Regions from separate parts of the Methylocystis sp. WRRC1 genome, predicted to be linked through region 2. Evidence: predicted binding sites of a transcription regulator. Region 2 holds the regulator's gene; the other holds the start of a gene.
What was found. The regulator PhoB, encoded in region 2, activates phosphate uptake and scavenging genes when phosphate is short. The targets are predictions, from matches to a motif close to TGTCATNNANCTGTCAT.
Positions count from the first base shown of each region.

Region 1: LG047_RS12405 (UDP-2,3-diacylglucosamine diphosphatase) is a predicted target of PhoB. The motif match lies at 3,371-3,387, and genes of this name have one in related genera.

Region 1 is NZ_JAJFZJ010000001.1:2,560,069-2,571,156, reverse strand. It holds gene LG047_RS12420 (molybdopterin-synthase adenylyltransferase MoeB) at 1-754, opposite strand, end outside; gene LG047_RS12415 (hypothetical protein) at 852-1,421, shown strand; gene LG047_RS12410 (glycosyltransferase family 1 protein) at 1,371-2,459, opposite strand; gene LG047_RS12405 (UDP-2,3-diacylglucosamine diphosphatase) at 2,459-3,280, opposite strand; gene LG047_RS12400 (helix-turn-helix domain-containing protein) at 3,498-4,115, shown strand; gene LG047_RS12395 (MFS transporter) at 4,121-5,374, shown strand; gene bfr (bacterioferritin) at 5,399-5,878, opposite strand; gene LG047_RS12385 (bacterioferritin-associated ferredoxin) at 5,911-6,147, opposite strand; gene LG047_RS12380 (hypothetical protein) at 6,378-6,650, opposite strand; gene glpK (glycerol kinase GlpK) at 6,775-8,259, shown strand; gene LG047_RS12370 (Imm74 family immunity protein) at 8,326-8,622, opposite strand; gene mutY (A/G-specific adenine glycosylase) at 8,651-9,718, opposite strand; gene LG047_RS12360 (DUF721 domain-containing protein) at 9,768-10,292, shown strand; tRNA gene LG047_RS12355 (tRNA-His) at 10,440-10,516, shown strand; gene LG047_RS12350 (class I SAM-dependent methyltransferase) at 10,733-11,088, opposite strand, start outside.
Region 2 is NZ_JAJFZJ010000001.1:2,013,187-2,024,274, forward strand. It holds gene LG047_RS09710 (aspartate aminotransferase family protein) at 1-229, opposite strand, end outside; gene LG047_RS09715 (fumarylacetoacetate hydrolase family protein) at 350-1,042, opposite strand; gene LG047_RS09720 (sensor histidine kinase) at 1,114-2,190, shown strand; gene LG047_RS09725 (Hsp33 family molecular chaperone) at 2,209-3,171, opposite strand; gene argF (ornithine carbamoyltransferase) at 3,171-4,115, opposite strand; gene LG047_RS09735 (aspartate aminotransferase family protein) at 4,115-5,311, opposite strand; gene LG047_RS09740 (GcrA family cell cycle regulator) at 5,761-6,288, shown strand; gene phoB (phosphate regulon transcriptional regulator PhoB) at 6,309-7,052, opposite strand; gene phoU (phosphate signaling complex protein PhoU) at 7,049-7,768, opposite strand; gene pstB (phosphate ABC transporter ATP-binding protein PstB) at 7,791-8,576, opposite strand; gene pstA (phosphate ABC transporter permease PstA) at 8,577-9,416, opposite strand; gene pstC (phosphate ABC transporter permease subunit PstC) at 9,428-10,402, opposite strand; gene pstS (phosphate ABC transporter substrate-binding protein PstS) at 10,559-11,088, opposite strand, start outside.

The DNA.
Region 1 (11,088 bases), 550 kb from region 2:
GATTGTCGGGGTCGTAGGCGTAGCGCAGCGTCTCGAAACGCATGGCCCGCGTGTCGATCAGCAGGAGGCGGCCGACGAGGCCCTCGCCGAAGCCGACGATCTCGCGCACAACTTCGAGCGCCATCATGGCCCCGACGACCCCGGTCAGCGCGCCGAGAATTCCCGCCTCCTCGCAGCTCGGGACGGTTCCCGGCGGCGGCGGCTCGGGGAAGAGGCAGCGATAGGTCGGGTTCGGCCGACCGTCGGGCGCCGTCTCGAATGGCCGCAGCGTGGTGAGCGAGGCGTCGAAGCCGCCTACCGCCGCCGTCACCAGCGGCTTTTTTTCATGAAAGCAGGCGTCCGAGACCAGATATCGCGTGGCGAAATTGTCGGAGCCGTCGGCGACGATGTCATATTGCGCAATGAGCCCGCGGGCGTTGTCGTCGTTCAGCCGCAGCGCATGTTTCTCGACCGCGACATGCGGATTGAGGCGCGCGATGGCCTCCTGCGCGCTCTCGACCTTGGGCCGCCCGACGGCGTCGGTCGCATGAATCACCTGCCGCTGCAGATTGGAGAGAGAGACGACGTCGTCGTCGACGATCCCGATGGTCCCCACCCCGGCGGCGGCGAGATATTGCAGCAGCGGCGCCCCCAACCCGCCGGCGCCGACGACGAGCGCGCGGGCGCGCTTCAGTTTCTGCTGGCCGGGACCGCCGACCTCGCGCAGCACCAGATGTCGGGCGTAGCGTTCGATCTCCTCGCTGGTAAGGCTCATTCAATCCTCGGCGCGCAGGGCGCTTGCATAAAACGTCAGCCCGGCGATGCTGCGAAGACGTTGATTCGCGCCCAGAACAGCAGGTCGGCTTTCCCTGATGACCATAGCGGCTCCGCCGTCCGGCCTCCAGCCGGAGGACTATGAAGAAATCGAGGCCGCCGTCATGGAGACGGCGCGCGGCCGCTGGTTTCTGGCCGAATATGCGCGACGCGTGCGCGACGCCGAGAGCGCGCGCATGCTGGCGGCGATCGAACGGCTGGAGGCGCGGCTCGAGGCGCAGAACGCGCTGGCGCCGGCGGAGGCGTTCAGCATCGCCGAACGCCTGAGCGAACTCTCCTGGTCGCTTCGCGAACGCGGCGTCGAGGATTTCGTCTGCGGCAAGATCGACGCGCTGGCGCGGGAGTTCAATGGGGCTGGCGGCGCGGCGCGGAAACGCGCGGCGGCACAAGAGCCCGGGAGCGCTGCGCCTGAAATCGCCGTCGCCCCGATCGCCGCGCCCGCGGCGCAGCCGGAGCCGCTCGCTTTGGCGCCGGAGCCGATCATGGCGATGGATGCGAGGCCGGAGCCCGAGGCGGCGCCAGAACCGGCGCCGGTCGATCCGCGTCTCGAGGCGCTGTTATGGCTGGATCGGCTGCCGATTGTCGACCGGATGTCGCTCTTCGCCTGAATTGCGCAGTGCCTCGACGCCGACTCCCCCGAGCGAGGCGGCGCCGCGCGCATAGGCGATATTGTCGAGAAACTGACGCGCGCAATTCTCCCAGGTGAAGCTCAGCGCATGGGCGCGCGCAGCGGCGCGTGGAATGTCGAGCGCCGCGAGCGCCGCCGCGCGCAAATCCTCGTCCAGCGCGCCGGCGCCGCTCGCGCCGACGACGTCGAGCGGCCCCATCACGGGATAGGCGGCCACCGGCAGGCCGCAGGCCATCGCCTCGAGCAGCACCATGCCAAAAGTATCGGTGCGGCTGGGGAAGACGAAGACGTCGGATGACGCGTAAAGCGCCGCGAGTTCGCGGCTGTTCTTCAGGCCCAGAAAATGCCCGTCGGGGAAGCGCGCTTCGAGCGAAGCCCGGGCCGGGCCGTCGCCGGCGACGAGCTTCGTTCCGGGCAGATCGAGCGCGAGAAACGCCTCGATGTTTTTCTCCACCGCAAGGCGGCCGGCGTAGAGGAAGATCGGCCGGGGAAAATCGAGGGCCGTCGCCGCGCGGGGGGAGAACACACCATGGTCCACGCCGCGCGACCAGCGCAGCAGGCGGCGGAAGCCCCGTCCGTCGAGTTCGCGGGCGAGGCTCGGCGTGGACACCATCACCCCCGCGCCGGCGTTGTGGAAGCGGCGCAAGGCGGCGTAGGACAGGCCGACCGGAAGTCCGGAACGGGCGTGGATGTATTCGGGGAAGCGCGTGTGGAAGCTCGTCGTGAAGCACCTTCCGTCGCGCAGGCAGACGGCGCGCGTCGCGAGCCCGATCGGCCCTTCCGTGGCGATATGCACATGATCGTAACCGCTCGCCAGCCGTCGCCGCACGGCGCGGGGCGTCGCCAGCGCCAGCGAAATCTCCGGATAGCTGGGCATCGGAAAGGACATGAAGTCGCGCGGCGTCAGAAAGTCGATCTCCGCGCCGAGCGCCCGCGCCGATTGCGACAGCGACTCCAGCGAGCGCACGACGCCATTGACCTGCGGGCGCCAGGCGTCCGTCGCGACGAGAATGCGCATCAGGCCGCCGCCGCCCGAGGCGGCGGCAACGCCTTCACTCTCCTCGCCGCGATCGCAGCCTCGCGCTCCGCGGCCGTGGTCCGCCAATGAATGATTTCGAAGCCGCCGTCGTCATGTTCGACGATCGCCGTGCAGCTTTCCACGAAATCGCCGGTGTTGAGATAAAGCACGCCCTCGATCGTCTTGATCGTCGCATGGTGGATATGGCCGCAGATCACGCCGTCAACCCCGCGGCGCCCGGCCTCGGCGGCCAATGTCTTCTCGAAGTCGCCGATGAAATTGACCGCGTTCTTCACTTTCATCTTGGCCCAGGCGGAGAGCGACCAGTAGCCGACGCCGAACAGGCGGCGCGCGCGGTTGAGCCAGGTGTTGGCGACGATGGCGAGGTCATAGGCCCAGTCGCCGAGGAAGGCGAGCCAGCGGGCGTTGCGCACGACGATGTCGAACTGGTCGCCATGGATGACGAGCATTTTCTTCCCGTCGGCGGTTTCGTGGACCGCTTCCTCGATCACCTCGACGCCGCCGAAAGTCAAACCCGCATAGTCGCGGGCGAATTCGTCGTGATTGCCGGGCACGTAGATCACGCGAACGCCTTTGCGCGCCTTGCGCAGCAGCTTCTGCACCACGTCATTGTGCGCCTGCGGCCAGTACCAGCCGTTCTTCAGTTTCCAGCCGTCCACGATGTCGCCGACGAGATAGATCTGATCGGCGTCATTGTGCTTGAGGAAATCTAGGAGAAGGTGGGCCTGCGCGCCGCGCGCTCCCAGATGCAGGTCGGAAAGGAAAATCGTGCGATAGCGCCTGGCGGCAGTATCCGTCATATCGTCTGTCATGAATTCCGTTGAGTTCGTTTCGGGCATGAGCGTCATCGCCTCCCGCCTTCGCCGCTTAAGGACATTCACCAGATTCACGTCACAGTCCGATGACAGCGGGGCCGGATCGCCGCCCGCAGTTGCGTTCGATATTTCGAACGAAATCGGCTAATGTGCCGTCCGGTTTCGAATCGAAGGAGCGGGCGCCGCAAGGGCGCCGAAGGCCATGGGCGTCGAAGGTCGCGACAAGCAGAAAATCCTCGAGGCCGGAGCTCTGGCGCTTTCCGGCCAGCTCGGCGCGACCGTTCAGCGGCTGCGCAAGGCCTATAATCTCTCGCTTTCAGAGCTCTCGCAGCAGTCGGGGGTCGCCAAATCGATCATCAGCCAGATCGAGCGCAACGAGACCAATCCGACGCTCGCGACCATCTGGCGCCTGGCGCAGGCGCTCGACGTCTCGATCGAGCGCGTGTTGCAGACGACCGAGGACGAGCCCTTTCTGGAAAAGGTCACAAAGGCCGACACGCCGATCCTGCTGTCGGACGACGGAAAGTGCCGGCTCGCCATCATCGGCTGGATCAAGACGGTCGAATGGCTGCAATGCTACGAATTCTCTGCCGATCCCGGCGGCGTGCTCGAGTCGGACGCCCATCAGCGCGGCTCGGTCGAGAGCCTCTCCGTGCGCGAGGGCGAACTCGAGGTCGAGGTCGCAGGCGTTAAGGAAACCGTGAAGGCGGGCGAGACGCTGCGCTACCGCTGCGACCGGCCCCATGTGATCAGAAATCTCGGCGCGACGCCCGCGCAGGCCATGATGGTGTGCATTCTTAAGGCCGCCGTGATGGAATAGGCTTCATGGCCAAGGTCAAGGATGACGCCGAGCGGCGGCTGTCGATGCTCGCCGCCGCTATTTCGGCGATCGGCGGGGTGCAGGTCGCATTTTTTCCGATCTGGTTCGGGGCGCGCGGTCTCGGCGGCGGGGAAATCGCGACGCTGCTCGCCGCCGCGCCGGCCGCGCGCATCGTGTCCAATCTCGCGGGAACCCATTTCGGCGATCGCCGCGGCGATTATGGGCGGCTGATCCTTCTGCATCTCCTTGGCGTCGCGCTGATCTTCATCGCCATGGATTTCGCCTATGGCTTCCTCGCCCTTTTCGCCGGCCACACGGCTTTGTGCTTCGTGCAGGGGCCGATCGGACCGCTCAATGACGGCCTCGTGCTCGACGAAGCGCGGCGGCGACGCGAGGCGGGTTTGCCGGCCCTGCGGCTCGCGCGGGTGCGCGCATGGGCGGCTGGCGCCGTGCTGGTCTTCATGCTCGGGGCCGGGCCCGTCGCACGCGCCATGCCCGACGACGCGCTGATCCTGATCATGGCGGCGATCTCGGTCTTTTCGCTCGTCACGAGCTTTTTCCTGCTGCGGGGCTTCGAGGCTGGCCGGCCGCGAGAGCCCGCCCGGCCCATCGACGACCCGACGCCGCTGCGTCGTCCCGGGCTCCTCGCCCTGATCATCGCCTGCGCCGCGCTGGTCCACGGCAGTCACGGTTTCATCACCGTCTTCGGTTCGCTGCAATGGGCGGCGAAAGGGTTCGACGCGACTTTCATCTCTACCGCCTGGAGCGCCGCCGCCTTCTCCGAAGTGGCGTTCTTTCTTTCGGCGACCCGCTGGTTCGGCGGCGAGAGGCACGCGGCGCCGCTGATGGCGGCGGGGGCCGCCGGCGCAGTGCTGCGCTGGGCGCTGCTCGCGAGCGACCCTGGCCCGGCCGGGATCATCGCGGCGCTGCTGATGCAGCCATTCTCGGGCGCGGCGCTGACGCTCGGGCCCGCCTATCTGATCGCGGAGCTGGGCGGCAAGGCCTACACGGCGCGGGTGCATGGCTGGCTCGCGGCCGCCAATGGCGTGACGCTGAGCGCCTCTCTCTATTTTTCGGGGCCGTTGAACGCCGCTTTCGGCGTGCAGGGCTATCTCGCCATGGCCGCGATGGCGGGCGCGGGACTGTTGCTGTCCCTTCTTGTCGCGGCGGCCGTGCGCAATGGCGTCTTAAAAGACGAAAGGCGAACGACGCCGGTCGCCCGCCCTGCTCTCGTGAATGAAAGAGATCCCGCCGCCTGACGCTTCAGGCCGCGGAACGATCCGTCAGGAGTCCAGCCCGCCGACGTGCTTCTGCGAATAAAGCTGCACGCCGAGCTGCTTGATCAGCTCGAGCTGCGTCTCGAGGAAGTCGATGTGGCCCTCCTCGCTCTTGATGATGTCCTTGAACAGCTCCTCCGACACGCGGTCGTTGATCGAGAGGCAGTAGGCCGCGGCCTCGATATACATGGCGCGGGCGTCCAGCTCCGTCGCGAGATCGCATTTGATGATCTCCTCGACCGTCTGGCCGATGCGCAGCGGATCGAGCACCTGCATATTGGGGAAACCTTCGAGGAACAGGATGCGTTTTGCGAAGTGGTCCGCATGGCGCATCTCCTCGATGGACTCCTCGCGCCATTTCTTGGCGAGTTCGAGAAAGCCCCAATTGTCGAAAATGCGATAATGCAGCCAATACTGGTTGACCGCCGTCAGCTCGGCGCGCAACCCGCGATTGAGATATTCGATGACCTTTGCGTCACCGCGCATGTGCAAATCCTTTCCATGACCGTGTGCCGACCTTACGCCGCGAGATCGTCGGCGCGGCAGCTGTCACAATCGCCGCTTCCCGCGCATTCGTCCAGTCTCGATGCGGCATGCTGGTCGACGATGGCGACGATGCTGCGCACGCAACGCCCGCATTTTGCCTCGCAACCCATGTGCCGGAAGACAGCCCCGACGGTCGGGCGGTCGCCCCTCCCGCCAAGGGAATCTCGGACGTCGCGGTCGGACAGGACGTTGCAGGAACAGACGATCATCACCTTCGCCTAGTTTGGAAAGGTTGCAAACTACCTTTTACATCAGTAGGTTACAACTTTTCCCCCATTTTCGCAACCGGCATTGTCGGCTTCCCGACAATGGACCGGCCGCCCATGCTGTCATCGCAAGGGGCGTGCCTACTTTTTGTAAGTTTGGTCGATGTCAGGGACTTGCAATCTCCCCGATCAAAAAAGCCGCAACGCGCCTAGCGCCGCGGCAATCACCATAGTCACCACCAATAGGGGCGCGGGCGCCAGCCATAGCCGTAACCGCCCCAGCCGTAATTCGCCGGCCCGCCGCCATAGTAAAAATGATTTGGGCGCCGCCAGCAGCGGTAGGGCCCGCACACCCAGCGCGTCTTTTCGACGCCGGACGCCTCTGATTGCTTTGCCGCCAAGCCTCGGTCCACGCCGGGTAACGCCAGCGCAGGCGCAGCCTCGACGCCGGAGAAGCCAATGACGACGAGCGTGGCGAGCGCTGCTTTGACGGTGTCGGATTTCATCGCTCATTCTCCTTTTACAGACCTGTTGTTCAATGAGAATCAGGCTAAAGCCCCCGGGCTGAATGGATACTGAAACGCCTGTTCATCGCATGGCCGGAATTGGGCCTTCTCCAGGAGACACGACATGTCCCGATTCATCGGCGCAATCGACCAGGGAACGACGAGCACCCGTTTCGTCATCGTCGACGAGAGCGGCGACGTCCGCGCCTTCGACCAGCGCGAACATGCGCAGATCTGTCCCCGTCCCGGCTGGGTGGAGCATGACGCCGCGGAAATCTGGCGCAACACGCAGGCGGTGATCGAGGGCGCTTTGGCGAAGGCGGGGCTCGGGCCACGCGATCTCGCCGCCGTCGGCGTCACGAACCAGCGTGAAACAAGCCTGTTGTGGGACCGCGCCTCGGGTGCGCCGCTGCACAATGCCCTCGTGTGGATGGACACGCGCACGCAGCCGCTCGTCGAGCGTTTCATTGCGCAAGGCGTCGCCGACCTCGTGCGCGCGAAAACCGGCCTGCCGCTTGCGACCTATTTCTCTGCGCTCAAGCTGAGCTGGCTCCTCGACACGGTCCCCGGCGCGCGCGAGAAAGCGGCGCGGGGCGAGGCGCTCTTCGGCACGATGGACTGCTGGACGATCTGGAACCTGACCGGCGGCCGCCATGCGACCGACGCCACCAACGCCTCGCGCACGCAACTCATGGACCTGCGCAAGCTGCAATGGGACGAAGAGCTGCTGCGCCTCTTCGATATTCCGCGCGCCTGCCTGCCGGACATCCGGTCGTCCAGTGAAATCTACGGCGACTGCGTCGGCGCGCTCTCGGGGGTTCCACTCGCCGGCGCTCTCGGCGACCAGCACGCCGCGCTTCTGGGTCAGGCCTGCCTCGGGCCTGGCGAGGCGAAGAATACATACGGGACCGGCTGCTTCCTGCTGATGAACACCGGCGAGACGCCTCATGTCTCGACAAAAGGGCTGGTCACCACGCTCGCCTATAAACTGGGAAATGAAAAACCGGCCTATGCGCTCGAAGGCTCCATCGCCATCGCCGGGGCGCTGGTGCAATGGCTGCGCGACAATCTCGGCATCATCGACAGCAGCGCCGAGGTCGAAGCTTTGGCCAAAAGCGTCGAGGACAATGGCGACGTCTATTTCGTGCCGGCCTTCTCCGGGCTCTATGCGCCGCGCTGGCGCGAGGACGCGCGCGGAATCATCGCGGGGCTCACGCGCTTCTCCAACAAGGGCCATATCGCCCGCGCCGCTCTGGAGGCCGCGGCCTTCCAGACCCGCGAAGTGTTCGCCGTGATGGTTGCGGATTCGGGCGTTGCGATATCCGAGCTCAAAGTCGACGGCGGCATGGCCGCCAATGATCTGCTCATGCAATTTCAGGCCGACATTCTCGACGCGCCCGTCGTGCGGCCGCGCCATCTGGAAACAACGTCGCTTGGCGCCGCTTACGCCGCCGGCCTTGCGGTGGGCGTTTTCAGGAGCGTCGACGATATCGCCGCGCATTGGAGCGCGGAGCGCCGCTTCGCGCCGACAATGACGCAACAGCAGCGCGCGCGCCTCGTCGCATCATGGGAGAAGGCGGTGGAGCGCTCGCTGGGGTGGGCGGCATGAAGGCTGTCGCGTTTGAAATATCGCGCGTTCGGACAGAAAATCGCTCGCGCTTTTCCTGAACGCTCCTCAGTCGAAATCGACGCTCAGCCCGTGCTTCTCGAGCTGCTTCTCGACGGCGTCGAGAATCTTCTGCAATTCGACGATGTCGATCGGCGTCTCGTCGTCGGGCGCGTCCCAATGCTCTATGTCGTCGAGCCGCACGATGAAATCGGCGTCCTCGTCCGATTCGGCGTCAGGCGGGGCGGCGGGAATAGTGAGCGTGCGTCCCCCGTGGCGCACGCGAATGGCGCCTTCCGTGACCTCGACCTCGAATGCGCTCGCGCGACGGGCCATGATCGCCTCCTGCTGAAACTGATCACGCATTTTCTCCGCCTGCCCGGCGGAAGACGCTTCAACCTTCGACGAGACCTGCGCGAATGGCCGCCTTTCGCATCAGCGTCGGCAATCCCTCTTTATCGAGATTGTCGCACGCCGCCCAGCGGCAATTATGCGCCGGCGGCGCGGCCGCGGCCGTTTTGGCGACAAAAACCGTCGCGGAAAGCGAAAAATGCGTGAAGACATGCGACACGGGCTCCTCGAGAGCGCGCCAAGGCGCTGCGCAGGGCGCGTGGTCGCGCAGCTCTTTCGGCGCGACGTCCTGCGTCAGCGGCGTCGAGGGAAATTCATTCATGCCGCCCAGTAGCCCCTTCGGCGGGCGCCGGCGCAGCAGCACCTCGTCGCCGCGCCGAAGGATGAAAATCGCGCCGCGCCGCTTCGGCTTCTCTGCCCTCGCCTCCTTTACGGGGTAGCGGTCCTGCGTCCCGTCGCGACGGGACGCGCAGAAACCGGCGAGCGGACAGGCCGGGCAATCCGGCGCGCGCGGCGTGCAGACAGTTGCGCCGAGATCCATCAGCGCCTGCGCGAAATCGCCCGCGCGCGAGGGCGGCAGCATCGCCTGCGTCGTCTCGCGGATGAGCGGCTTCGCGCGGCGCGGCGGCGTGTCGATCGCATGAAGCCGCGCGATGACGCGCTCGACATTGCCGTCGACGGCGACGCAAGGTTGGTTGAAGGCGATCGCCGCGATCGCCGCCGCCGTATAGGGCCCGATTCCGGGCAAGCCCAGCAGCGCCTCCTCGCTCGCCGGAAAGCGGCCGCCGAACTCGCGCGCGACCACTCCCGCGCAGGCGTGGAGATTGCGGGCGCGGGCGTAATATCCTAGTCCCGCCCATTCCGCGAGCGTCTCCTCCAGCGGGGCCTCGGCGAGCGCCTCGACGCTCGGCCAGCGCGCGAGAAATTTCAGGAAGTAGCCCTTGACCGTCGCGACCGTCGTCTGCTGCAGCATGATCTCGGATAGCCAGACGGCGTAGGGGTCGACCGCCTCCCCCGGCCGCGCGCGCCAGGGCAGTTTGCGCCGATGCGCGTCGTACCAGGCGAGCAGCGCGGCGGCGGGCTTTCGCCCGGGGCGGGAGGTCTTTATCATCCCGCGGTCATTAGGGGCGCGGCCCCGGTCAGGCAAGGGAGAGAGGCGCATGGGCGTTTCGCCGCGCAAGGGCGCGTGGGCGCGGCCGCTGGCGGACTATGTCCTGCGCCAGATCGACCCGCTCGTCGCCAGACAGGGCTTCGGCGAATCGTCGCTCCTCATGCGCTGGCGCGAGATCGTCGGTCCGCGCATCGCAGACATTTGCGCGCCCGAGCGCCTGCAATGGCCGCCCCGCGCCAAGAAGCCTGCGCCCGACAAGCCGCAGGAGCCGGCGACCCTCGTGCTGCGCGTGGAGCCGGGCTTCGGCCTCGAAATCCAGCATCTGGCGCCGGCGATCGTCGATCGCGTCAACGCGCATCTGGGCTGGCGCTGCGTCTCACGGATCGTTCTGCGCCAGCAGACGCTTCAGCGCGAGCCGCAGGGTCGCAGCCTCCGCAGGGCGCCGCCGCCGACCGATCCCGGCGCCCACGCCCGCGCCCAGGCGGCGACGCAGGGCATCGAGGAGGAGGGGCTGCGCGCGGCGCTGGTGAGGCTCGGTGAGCGCGCCCTCGCCCCATCGCGCCCGGAGAAATAGCCTTTCGCGCCTCAGTGTTCCGGCGCGCCGCCGGGCAGCGGGAGCAAAGGGGCGGGCCCTCTCGCGCGCGGGCGGGCGCCATGTGAATTTCAGCGCCCGGACAGGCTTGCAATCGTCGTCGCTTGCTTTTAGGTTCCGCCGCGTTGGGCCGCCATAGCTCAGTTGGTTAGAGCACCAGATTGTGGATCTGGGGGTCCCCCGTTCGAGCCGGGGTGGCGGTACCATTTTCTCCTGCAATTTCCGGTAGACGGACGTGAACGGTCGCGCACTCTCGTGCAACCGGGAGACGCGAGCGTGACCATTGGGCGAATGAGAGGAGGCGTGAGCGGAGCCGCGTGGTTACCGCGTGGTTACAAGTTCGGAAAAGAGCACGATCAGTCGGGCCGCGATGCGCTATTTCCCGACCTTCATGCAGATTCCGTAACGCAACTCATGGGATCCTACTTGACGGTCACGCTATAGAGAACGTTCGTCGTGATCTTCTCGCATCCATCCAAGAGCGCGAGATTCCTCTTGCGAACCCGAGCCAGGGTCGCAGCGTCGAGTTGGGCGAGGGTGCCACGATAGCCGCTGCCCATGGCGATCAGCCACCAATCCAGGGGAGAATTGAGCGGGTGGCTTCCGGCTTCCGCGACAACTTCGGTCTTCTCGATTCCAGCCTCGCCGAGCATCTCGCGCAGCCCCGCAGGCGTCGAAATCCGCTCCCAAGGGTTGAAGCCCTTCATAAGGTCGGGGCGTTCCGTGCGAATGGCTTCCCAAAAGGCGCTATTGGCGGGCTCGAAGAGGTCCGGCCCCC
Region 2 (11,088 bases):
TGGCGAAGGGCTTTATGTAGCGGTCGAAGTCCTTCAGCACATCCGCGAAATCGCGCTCCTCGACGGGAAGGTCGCGGTCGAAGCGCGCCTTCGCCTCCTCGGTCGGCGCCCGCCAGACCGGGCGCTCGCGCAAATCGCGCAGATAGTCGATCATCTCGTCGAGCGCGCGATGGCTCTTCGAGCGGAAATCTTCCCAGTCTTCGGGGTCGAGATCGACCGGCTGCGTCATGATCTTAAAGGCTCGCGCGCCGGCGGTTCACGGGAAGGCGCAATCCGGTTGCGGTCGATCGTCGTTGACGATCCATCTTGACAGCAAATAGCCGGTAATGCCCGCCGGGCGCAACCGCCCTTATTTTTCGAGGTTTACGACGACCGAACCGACGCCCTCGATCACGCCCTCCGCCCGGTCCCCCGGCTGGAGCGCGCCGACGCCGACCGGCGTGCCGGTGAAGATCAGGTCTCCCGCCGCAAGCGCCACGAAGCGCGACAGCTCCGCGATGATCCCGGGAACGCCCAGGATCATGTCCGAAATATCGCCCTGCTGGCGCGGCGCGCCGTCGACGGAGAGCGTGATGCGCCCGCGTGCGGGATGGCCGATCCTGGCGGCGGGCTGGATGACCCCCATGGGCGCGGAATTGTCGAAGCCCTTGGACATGTCCCACGGGCGGCCAGCGTTGCGCGCCTCCGTCTGAAGGTCGCGGCGGGTGAGGTCGATGCCGGCGGCGTAGCCATAGACGCAGTCGAGCGCCCGCTCGACTGGAATATCGGAACCGCCGGACTGGAGCGCCACGACGAGCTCGATCTCATGGTGGAGATTGCGCGTCAGGCTCGGGAAGGGAATCGTCGCCCCGTCGGCCACGACGGCGTCCGCCGGCTTGGTGAAGAAGAAGGGCGGTTCAGCTCCCGGCTCCTTGCCCATCTCGCGCGCGTGCTCCGCATAATTGAGCGCAACGCAGAAGATGCGGCGGACCGGGAAAAGGCCGCCGCCGGCGACGGCGACGCTCGGGGGCGGCGGCGGGGGAATGACGAAATTCTCGGGCATCCGGGGCTCCACGAAACCTTCAAGCTTCAATTTTCCGCCAACTTATAGAGCGATTTGCGAAAAATCGCGCTATGTTGCCCATTATGGACAAGTCCAAGGCGGAAAAGGATGTTTTTGCCGACGCGCTGGCGCGCGGGCAACTGGGCGTCGCGCTCGTGGACGACGGGCTGACAGTCGCGCGCCGTCTGGGGCGCCTCAGCGCGTGGCTGCCGGACGAAGGAGAGAAAGCCTGCAGCGCCCCGCTGCTGTTGCATATGGAGGAAAGCCTCGCCGCGCTGAAGGAGAGAGGCGGCGAGATCGTCCTGCCGTCCATGCGCGCGGCGCCCGAAGCGCCGCGCGTGACGATCTCCATCGCCTGGGACGCCGCCGCGCGGGGTTTCGTCGTCGTCACCGCGCCCGACCACGGCGGCGACCAGATCGACCGCCTGCTGGCCTCGGAGCGGCGCGAGAAGCAGTTGCTTCAGCAGCAGGCGGACGCCGCCGCCGCAAGGCTGCGGGTGGAGCGCGAGAAGGCGCAGGAGGAGGCCCAGGCGGCGGCGATCGCCAATGAGCGGCTGCGGATCGCCCACGACCTGCACGACACGCTCGTGCGCTCCATGGTGACGCTCATCACACAGTCGCGGCTCATCGCCAGGAAGACCAATGACGCGGAGGCGAGGGTGGCGCTCGCCATGCTCGACGTGCAGGCGCGCGAGGGCCTTCAGGAGGCGCGCGAGGCGATCGCGCGCACGCGCGAGGAGCGGCGCGACCTGTATGATCTGCGCCGTATCGTCGACGGCTTCTCGGAACGCATGGGCGATATTGCGGTGACGGTTGAATTCGGTTTTCCCAGCGCCGAACTGCCGCGCGAGACCGAGCAGCTCTTCGCGGCCGTGCTGCGCGAGGCGCTGCGCAACATCGAGCTGCACGCCGGCGCAAGGCGCGTCCGCGTCGCACTGGCGAAGGACGCCGGAGGGACGCGGCTTCTGGTGGAGGACGACGGGACCGGTTTCGATCCGTCGGCGCCGACGCCGGGTCATTTCGGGGTGACGGGGATGCGCGAACGCGCAAGGCTCGGAGGCGCGACGCTCGTCCTGGACAGCGCGCCGGGGAAAGGGACGCGGGTGACGCTGTCCGCGCCCGCGGCGGACGCCGCCCCGGACAACTGAGACGCCCTCGCCGGCGTCTCAGGGAAACGCCGCCGGATCGAAGCTGCGATGGGTGGAGCAGAATTCGCAGGTGACGCCGATGCGGCCGTCGTCGCCGACCATGTCGGCGCGCTCCTGCTGCGTGAAGCTCCTGAGCAGCTTCTCGATGCGCTCGGTCGAGCAGCGGCAGAATTCCTCCAGCGCGCGTTCGGCGAAGACCTTCACGCCGCGCTCGTGGAACAGGCGGTAGAGCAAGCGCTCGCCCGACAGGCCGGGGTCGATCAGCTCATGGTCCTCGATCGTCGCCGCAAGGGCCTGACCTTCCGTCCAGGCGTCGTCCTCATCGGCTTCGTCGAGAACGCCCTCGCCCTCCGGCGCGTCGCCCGGCGACAGGTCGCGCGTCCTTGCGCCGCCCGAGGGCAGATATTGCAGCAGCAGGCCGCCCGCCCGCCAGCTGCGGCCCTGCGGCGTCACGACCTCGCCGACGGCGAGGCGCACATGGGAGGGGATCTGCTCGGACTGGCGGAAATACATATGCGCCGCCTCCGCGAGGCTCTCGCCCTCGAGCGGCACGACGCCCTGATAGCGCGCGGCGTCCTCCTCGCGCTCGATGGTGAGGGCGAGATGGCCGCGCCCCAGGAGCGCCGACGGCGCCGGGTCGGTCATCTCCTCGACGCGCGCGAGATCGAAACGCGCGAAGCCGCGCAGCTTGCCCGGCGCGTCGTAATCCACGACCAGCATGTCGACAGGGCCGTCGCTGCGCGTCTGCAACTGGAATCGGCCGTGTGACTCGAGGATCGAGCCGAGCAGCGTCGCAAGCGCGATCGCTTCGCCGAGCAGGCGCGCGACCTGCGGCGGATAATCGTAGTGCGAGAGAATGGAGTCGACGGTCGGCCCCAGCCGCACGAGGCGCCCGCGCAGGTCGAGCGGCTCCACCGCGAAAGGGAGCACGCGATCGTCCTGCGCCTCGAAAGAGACCGGCCTGCTCGGCGCCTCGGCCATCACGCCGCGCCCGGCGCGAGACACCAGGCGAGCACGCCCTTCTGGGCATGCAGGCGGTTCTCGGCCTCGTCGAAAACAACCGACTGCGGCCCGTCGATCACTTCGTCCGTGACTTCCTCGCCGCGATGCGCCGGCAGGCAATGCATGAACACCGCGTCCTTGTCGGCGGCGCGCATCAGCTTGGCGTCGACCTGATAGGGCGCAAGTACCTTGCGGCGGAAATCCTCGTCCCTGTCGCCCATCGACACCCAGCAGTCGGTGATGACCGCATCGGTTCCCGCGACGGCCGCGTAGGGGTCGCGCGTGACGTTCATCGCCACGCCATTGGCTTTCGCCCAGTCGACAAGCTCAGCGGCCGGCGAAAGTTCGGCCGGGGTCGCGACATTGATCGCAAAGCCGAAGCGCGCCGCCGCATGCACCCAGCTCGCGAGCACATTATTGGCGTCGCCGATCCAGGCGACCGTGCGCCCCGAGATCGGCCCGCAATGCTCCTCGAAGGTGAGCACGTCGGCCATGATCTGGCAGGGATGCGAGAGCTTGGTGAGCCCGTTGATGACCGGGACAGTCGCGTGGCGCGCGAGTTCCGTCAGATCTTCATGCGAGAGGATGCGGATCATGATCGCGTCGAGGAAGCGCGAAAGCACGCGCGCCGTGTCGGCGATGGTCTCGCCGCGGCCGATCTGCATTTCATTGCCGGTGAGCATGATCGTCTCGCCGCCGAGATCGCGCATGGCGACGTCGAAGGAGACGCGCGTGCGGGTCGAGGGCTTGTCGAAGATCATGCCGAGATATTTGCCGGCGAGCGGGCGCCCGGTCGGCTCCACGCCCTTCGCACGCTTCGCTTTCAGCGACTTGGCGAGATCGAGGATGCGTCGAAGCTCTTCGCCGGAATGATCGCAGATGTCGAGGAAATGGCGTGGCCTTGTCATGGAATGCGCGGTCATCAGGCCGCTCCCAGTTTCGCCGCCGGAGCCGCAAGCCGCGCGCAGGCGGCGGAGAGACGCCGGACGGCCTCGGCAATATCGCTCTCGTCGATGATGAGCGGCGGCAGCAGTCGCACGACATTGTCGCCGGCGAGCACAGTGAGCAACCCTTCCGCGCGCGCGGCGGCGGCGAAGTCGCCATTGGGGACGCGCATCTTGAGGCCGAACATGAGCCCTTCGCCGCGCACTTCCCCGATGATCGCAGGATAGCGGTCCTCGAGCTCCGCGAGACGTTGGCGCAGCAAGGCGCCGAGCCGCGCGACGCGGGGCATGAAGCCGTCTTCCAGCACCACGTCGAGCACGGCGGAGCCGACAGCCGTCGCCAGCGGATTGCCGCCGAAAGTCGAACCATGCGTGCCGGCCGTCATGCCTTTCGCCGCCTCGCGCGTCGCAAGGCAGGCACCGATAGGGAATCCGCCGCCGAGCCCCTTGGCGAGCGCGACGACGTCGGGCGCAACGCCGGCATGTTCGCAGGCGAGGAATTTCCCCGTGCGGCCGACGCCGCATTGCACTTCGTCGAGCACGAGCAGCAGGCCGCGCGCGTCGCACAGCTTGCGAATGTCGGAGAGGAAAGCCGGCGGGAAGACGCGCAGTCCGCCCTCGCCCTGAATGGGCTCCAGCAGCACGCCCGCCGTTTCATCCGTGATGGCCTTCTCGACCGCGTCGAGATCAGCGAAGGGAACCTGATCGAAACCCTCGACCGGCGGGCCGAAGCCCTCGAGATATTTCGGATTGCCGCCGGCGGCGATGGTCGCGAGCGTGCGGCCGTGGAAGGCGCCCTCGAAAGTGATCAGACGATAGCGTTCCGGCTGGCCGTTCGCGGCATGATATTTACGCGCGGTCTTGATCGCGGCTTCGACCGCCTCGGCGCCGGAGTTGGTGAAGAAGACGATGTCGGCGAAAGTCGCCTCGGCGAGGCGCCGGGCGAGACGCTCGGCCTGCGGGATGCGAAACAGATTGGAGACATGCCAGGGCTGTTCGGCTGCGGCCTTCAGCGTCGCGACGAGATGCGGATGCTCGTGACCCAGCGACAGGACGGCGACGCCCGACGCGAAGTCCAGATAGCGGTCGCCGTTCTCGGCGACGAGCCAGGCGCCTTCGCCGCGCGCGAAAGAGATGTCGGCCCGCGCATAGGTCGGATAAAGCGCAGAATTCAAAACCGTGCTCCAGTGCTCAGGCGACCGCAACGCCGTGCGGGGCTGAAAAACAAAGCGCCGCCCTTTTCAGGGCGGCATTTTGAGCCCTTGATTTTATGCGCCCGCGCCTCCGCGGTCAAATCTCGGGCCTCGAATGCCGACGCGGCGGCCCTATGGCGCGGGCGAGGAATCGGTTTGCAGGCGTTCCGTGACCTTCGAACTGAGTCTTGAGAGCAACACCCTTGCACAAAGCTTGCAGAAAGCCTGTTGAGAACGCCGCCTTTCGCTTGCCAGCGACTCCCGCCCGTGATTCAACTGCGTCAGTAACGTTTCCTGCCGGCGCTGGCTGCATGTCGCGCCCGGCGTTTCTCGAGTTTCGATCCGCGTCAAGTCGCCGCTGGCGCCCTCCAGCGCAGCGGGCGGTGAAGGATTCTAAATCCGCGCTCGAACCGACCGAGTGGAGGACAGATATGTCTTGGACCGATGAACGCGTCGAGCTGTTGCGTAAACTTTGGAGCGACGGACTCAGCGCGAGCCAGGTCGCAGCCGAACTTGGACCCGGCATCACGCGCAACGCGGTGATCGGAAAGATCCATCGTCTGGGTCTCGCGGAGCGCGCCAAGACCGCCGCCGCGCCGCGACCGCGCGCCGCAAAGGCGCAGCGTCAGGCGGCGCCGCAGCCGCGCGCAGCCGGCCATGTCGTGCATGGCAATGTGGCGCTCGCCTTCGCGCCGCAAGCGATGGTCGTCGCCCGCGCGCAGCCGCAGGAGGAAGAAGTCGTGATCCCGATGTCGGAGCGCGTGACGCTGATGGACCTGCGGGAGTCCATGTGCCGCTGGCCGATGGGCGATCCGACGACGCCGGAATTCCGCTTCTGCGGCGGCAAGTCGCCGATCGGCGGCGGCCCCTATTGCGCCTATCACGCGCGCGTCGCCTATCAGCCCGCGCAGGATCGCCGTCGCGCCCGCGACCAGCTGCGCGCGCCGCGCTACGCCTGACAAAATGAAAGGCCGCGACTTCAGTCGCGGCCGAATGTTTCGTCGAAGGAATAGCCGGCGCCGCGCACCGTGCGGATCGGATCCTTCTCCCGCCCGCGGATCAACGCCTTGCGCAGACGGCCGACATGGACGTCGACAGTGCGCTCGTCGATTTCCGCCGACATGCCCCAGACGCTGTCGAGAAGTTGCGCGCGCGTGAAGACGCGGCCCGGCTTCTCCATGAAATATTCCAGCAACCGATATTCCGTGGGGCCGAGATGAATCTCTCGGCCCGACCGGCGCACGCGATGCGTGTCGCGGTCGAGATCAATGTCGCCCAGCCTCAACTTCGAGGCGACGCGCTCCGGGCGCGCGCGACGCAGCAGCGCGCGCACGCGCGCCATCAGCTCCGGCGTCGAGAAGGGCTTCACCACGTAATCGTCGGCGCCGACGGAAAGACCGCGCACGCGTTCGCTTTCCTCGCCGCGCGCCGTCAGCATGATGATCGGCATGTCGCGGCAGGCCTCGCGCGCGCGCAGGCGTCTGCAAATTTCGAGACCCGAGACGCCCGGCAGCATCCAGTCGAGAATGACGAGGTCGGGCGGCGTTTCCGCGATGCGCAGCTCCGCCTCGTCGCCATTGTCGACATGCTCGACCTGATAGCCTTCGGCTTCGAGATTGTAAGTGAGAAGGAGCGCGAGCGACGCTTCGTCTTCGACAACCAGTATGCGCGGCGCGCGATCGCTCTTGCCCTCCCGCATTACCGCGGGAATGCTGTCATTCATTGCGAAGCCTCTTCACTGTCGCCGCCGAACTGGGCGACGCGTATTTTCGGCCGCTCGGTCGGCATCGGCTCGCCGGTCACGAGATAGACGATCGTCTCGGAAATATTCGTCGTGTGGTCGCCGATGCGCTCGAGATTCTTCGAGCAGAACAGAAGATGCGTGCAGAAGGAGATGTTGCGCGGATCCTCCATCATGAAGGTGAGAAGATCGCGAAACACCGAATCCTCGAGCGCGTCGAGATCGGCGTCGGTCTCCCACACCGCCCGCGCGCGCTCGACGTCGCGCAACGCATAAGCGTCGAGGACGTCCTTCAATTGCATCGACGCGATTTCATGCATCGACTTGAGGCCCACGAGGGCGCGCGGAAAGCGCGCTTCCGACGCGATCTTCAGCGTGCGCTTGGCGATGTTCTTGGCGAGGTCGCCGATCCGCTCGATGTCGCCCGCGATGCGGATCGCGGCGATGCATTCGCGCAGATCCACCGCAAGAGGCTGGCGCCGCGCGATCGTCAGGACCGCGCTTTCCTCGATCTCGCGATGCAGCGCGTCGAGACGCGCGTCGCTCGCGACGACGCGATGGGCGAGATCGACGTTGCAGGTCGACAGCGCCTCCATCGCTTCCGCGAGCATTTTCTCGGCGATGCCGCCCATCTCCGCGATGCGGCGTCCGAGCGCCTCGAGATCGCGGTCGTAGGATTTGACGATATGTTCGCTCATGGCGATCATTCCTTGATTCAGATCAGCCGAAGCGGCCAGTGATGTAATCGAGGGTGCGCTTTTCTCTCGGCTTGTTGAAAACCTCGTCGGTGTCGCCGAATTCGACGAGCTCCCCGAGATACATGAAGGCCGTGTAGTCCGAGACGCGCACCGCCTGCTGCATGTTGTGCGTGACGATCGCGATGCTGTACTGATTGGCGAGTTCCTCGATCAGCTCCTCCACCTTCGCGGTCGAGATCGGATCGAGGGCCGAACAGGGTTCGTCGAAGAGGATGACCTCCGGCTGCACGGCGACGCTGCGCGCGATGCAAAGTCGCTGTTGCTGACCGCCCGAAAGGCCGAGCCCGCTGGTGTGCAGCTTGTCCTTCACCTCATCCCACAGCGCCGCGCCGCGCAGCGCCTCCTCGACGCGGGCGTCCATGTCGCCGCGCGAAAGCTTCTCGTAAAGGCGGATGCCGAAGGCGATGTTCTCGTAAATCGACATAGGAAAGGGCGTCGGCTTCTGGAAGATCATGCCGACGCGCGAACGCAGCGCATTGATATCGACGGCGGGATCGAGAATGTTCTCTCCGTCGAGTAGCACCTCGCCCTCGGCGCGCTGGCCGGGATAGAGGTCATACATGCGGTTCATGACCCGCAGCAGCGTGGACTTGCCGCAGCCCGACGGACCGATGAAGGCCGTCACCTTGTTGGCGTAGAGCGGCAGGCTGATGGATTTCAGCGCGCGGGACGAGCCGTAGAAGAAATCGAGGCTGCGCACCGACACTTTGGCCGGCGGTTCCTTGGGAGCGTTGGCGGCGATGTTCATTCAGGATTTCCTCCGTCCGGCGCTGACCGCGCGGGCGATGACCGAAAGAGTCAGAACGGTGACGGTGATCAGCAGCGCGCCCGTCCAGGCGAGTTGCTGCCAGTCCTTGTAGGGCGAGAGCGCGAACTGGAAGATGACGACCGGCAGGCTCGCCATCGGCGCGGCTAGGTCCGAGCTCCAGAACTGATTGTTGAGGGCCGTGAAGAGCAGGGGCGCCGTCTCGCCGGAGACGCGCGCCACCGCGAGCAGCACGCCGGTGACGAGGCCGGCCTTCGCCGCGCGATAGGCGACGCGAGAAATGATCAGCGCGCGCGGCGCGCCAAGCGCCGCCGCCGCCTCCCGCATCGAACCCGGCACGAGCAGCAACATGTCCTCGGTCGTGCGCAGCACAACCGGCACGACCAGGATGGCGAGCGCCACGGCCCCGGAAATTCCGGAGAAATGGCCGATCGGCGCAACGAGGATCGTATAGACGAAGAGTCCGATGACGATCGACGGCGCGCTGAGCAGAATGTCGTTGATGAAGCGCACGACCGTCACGAGCTTCGTGTGTCGGCCATATTCCGCCATATAGGTCCCCGCGAGCAGGCCCAGCGGCGCCCCGATGGCGACGCCGATGACGGTCATCACGAGGGAGCCGGCGATCGCGTTCAGCAGGCCGCCCTGGCTGCCCGGCGGCGGCGTCATCTGCGTGAAGACGGCGGGGGAGAGACCGCGCAGCCCTTCATAGAGAAGGGCCGCGAGAATCAGGAACAGCCAGGCGAGGCCGAAGAGCGCGGCGCCCCAGGCGAGGCCGGTGGCGATCGAATTGCGTCGGCGGCGAGCGGCGTAGAGCGACATGAATTGGCTCCTCAAGCCGATTTCTGCTCGATGCGCATCAGCATGTAGCGCGCGCAGGCGAGAACGATGAAGGTCAGGAAGAAGAGGATGAGGCCGAGCTGGATCAGCGCCGACGTGTAGATGTCGCCCACAGCCTCCGTGAACTCATTGGCGATGGTCGCGGAAATCGTCGTGCCCGGCGCGAAGAGCGAGGGAGCGACCTTGTGCGCATTGCCGATGACGAAAGTGACGGCCATCGTTTCGCCGAGCGCGCGGCCGAGCCCGAGCATCACGCCGCCGATGACGCCGACGCGCGTGTAGGGCAGCACCACATGGCGCATCATTTCCCATGTCGTGCAGCCGATGCCCGCGGCCGCCTCCTTCAGCAAGGGCGGCACTGTCTCGAACACGTCCCGGGAGATGGAAGCGATGAAGGGCAGCACCATGATGGCGAGAATGAAGCCCGCCGTCAGCATGCCGATGCCATAGGGCGGACCCGCGAACAGCGTCGAGAGGACCGGCACATTCCCGAAAGCCGAAATCACCGCCGGCTGCACATGCGCCTGAATGAAGGGCGCGAAGATGAAGAGGCCCCATATGCCATAGATGATCGAGGGAATGCCGGCCAGAAGCTCGATCGCGACGCCGATCGGGTGGCGCAGCGGATGGGGGCAGAGCTCGGTGAGAAAGGTCGCGATGCCGAGCCCCACCGGCACCGCGATGAGCATGGCGATGAGCGAGGTGACGATCGTGCCGTAGACCGCCGGCAGCGCGCCGAAATTATCCGTGACGGGATTCCAGGCCTGTGACGTCAGAAAGCCGAAGCCGAAAGCCTTCATCGACGGCAGGGAGCCGTGAACGAGCGAGACGATAACGCCGCCGAGGATGATGAGAACGGCGATCGCCGCCGCGCGCGTCACCTGATGGAAGACGCGGTCGATGATTGCGATGCGCGCGAGCGACCGGCCGCGGTCCGCGACGGCCGGCTGCGAAACGCTTTGCTCCATTAATGCATCCGACACGTCGCCCGCTCCATTCGCTTCACGCCGGCTCGCTTCGCGCCGGCCTGGCTCGATCGTCATTCGCAACTCCCGACGCCGGTCCGCGAGGACCGACGTCCCTTGATGAAAAGGCCGCCGTCTCCGCGGACGGCGCCTGCCATATTAGTGCGCCAGCGGCTTGCCGTCCGCGCCCTTCACATTGGCCCAGCTCTTCCTGATGAGCTCGACCACCGGCTTCGGCATCGGAATATAGTCGAGCTCCTCGGCGGCCTTGCCGCCCTTGGCGAAGGCCCAGCCGAAGAACTTCAGCGCCTCGGCCGCGGCCGCCTCGTCCTTGGGCTCCTTCGGGAGCAGGATGAAGCTCGCCGCCGTGATCGGCCATGACTTGGCGCCGGGTTCATTGGTCAGGATCTCGTAGAAACCATCGGCATGCGACCAGTCGGCGCCGGCGGCGGCGGCCTGGAAGCTTTCCGTGGCCGGGGCGACGGCCTTGCCGTCCTTGTTGACCATCCTGGTGTAGGTCAGCTTGTTCTGCTTGGCGTAGGCGTATTCGACATAGCCGATCGCGCCCCTGGTGTTCGCCACATTGTTGGCGACGCCCTCATTGCCCTTGGCGCCGATGCCGACCGGCCATTCCACGGCCGAGTTCTCGCCGACCTTGGTCTTCCAGTCCTCGGAAACCTTGGACAGAT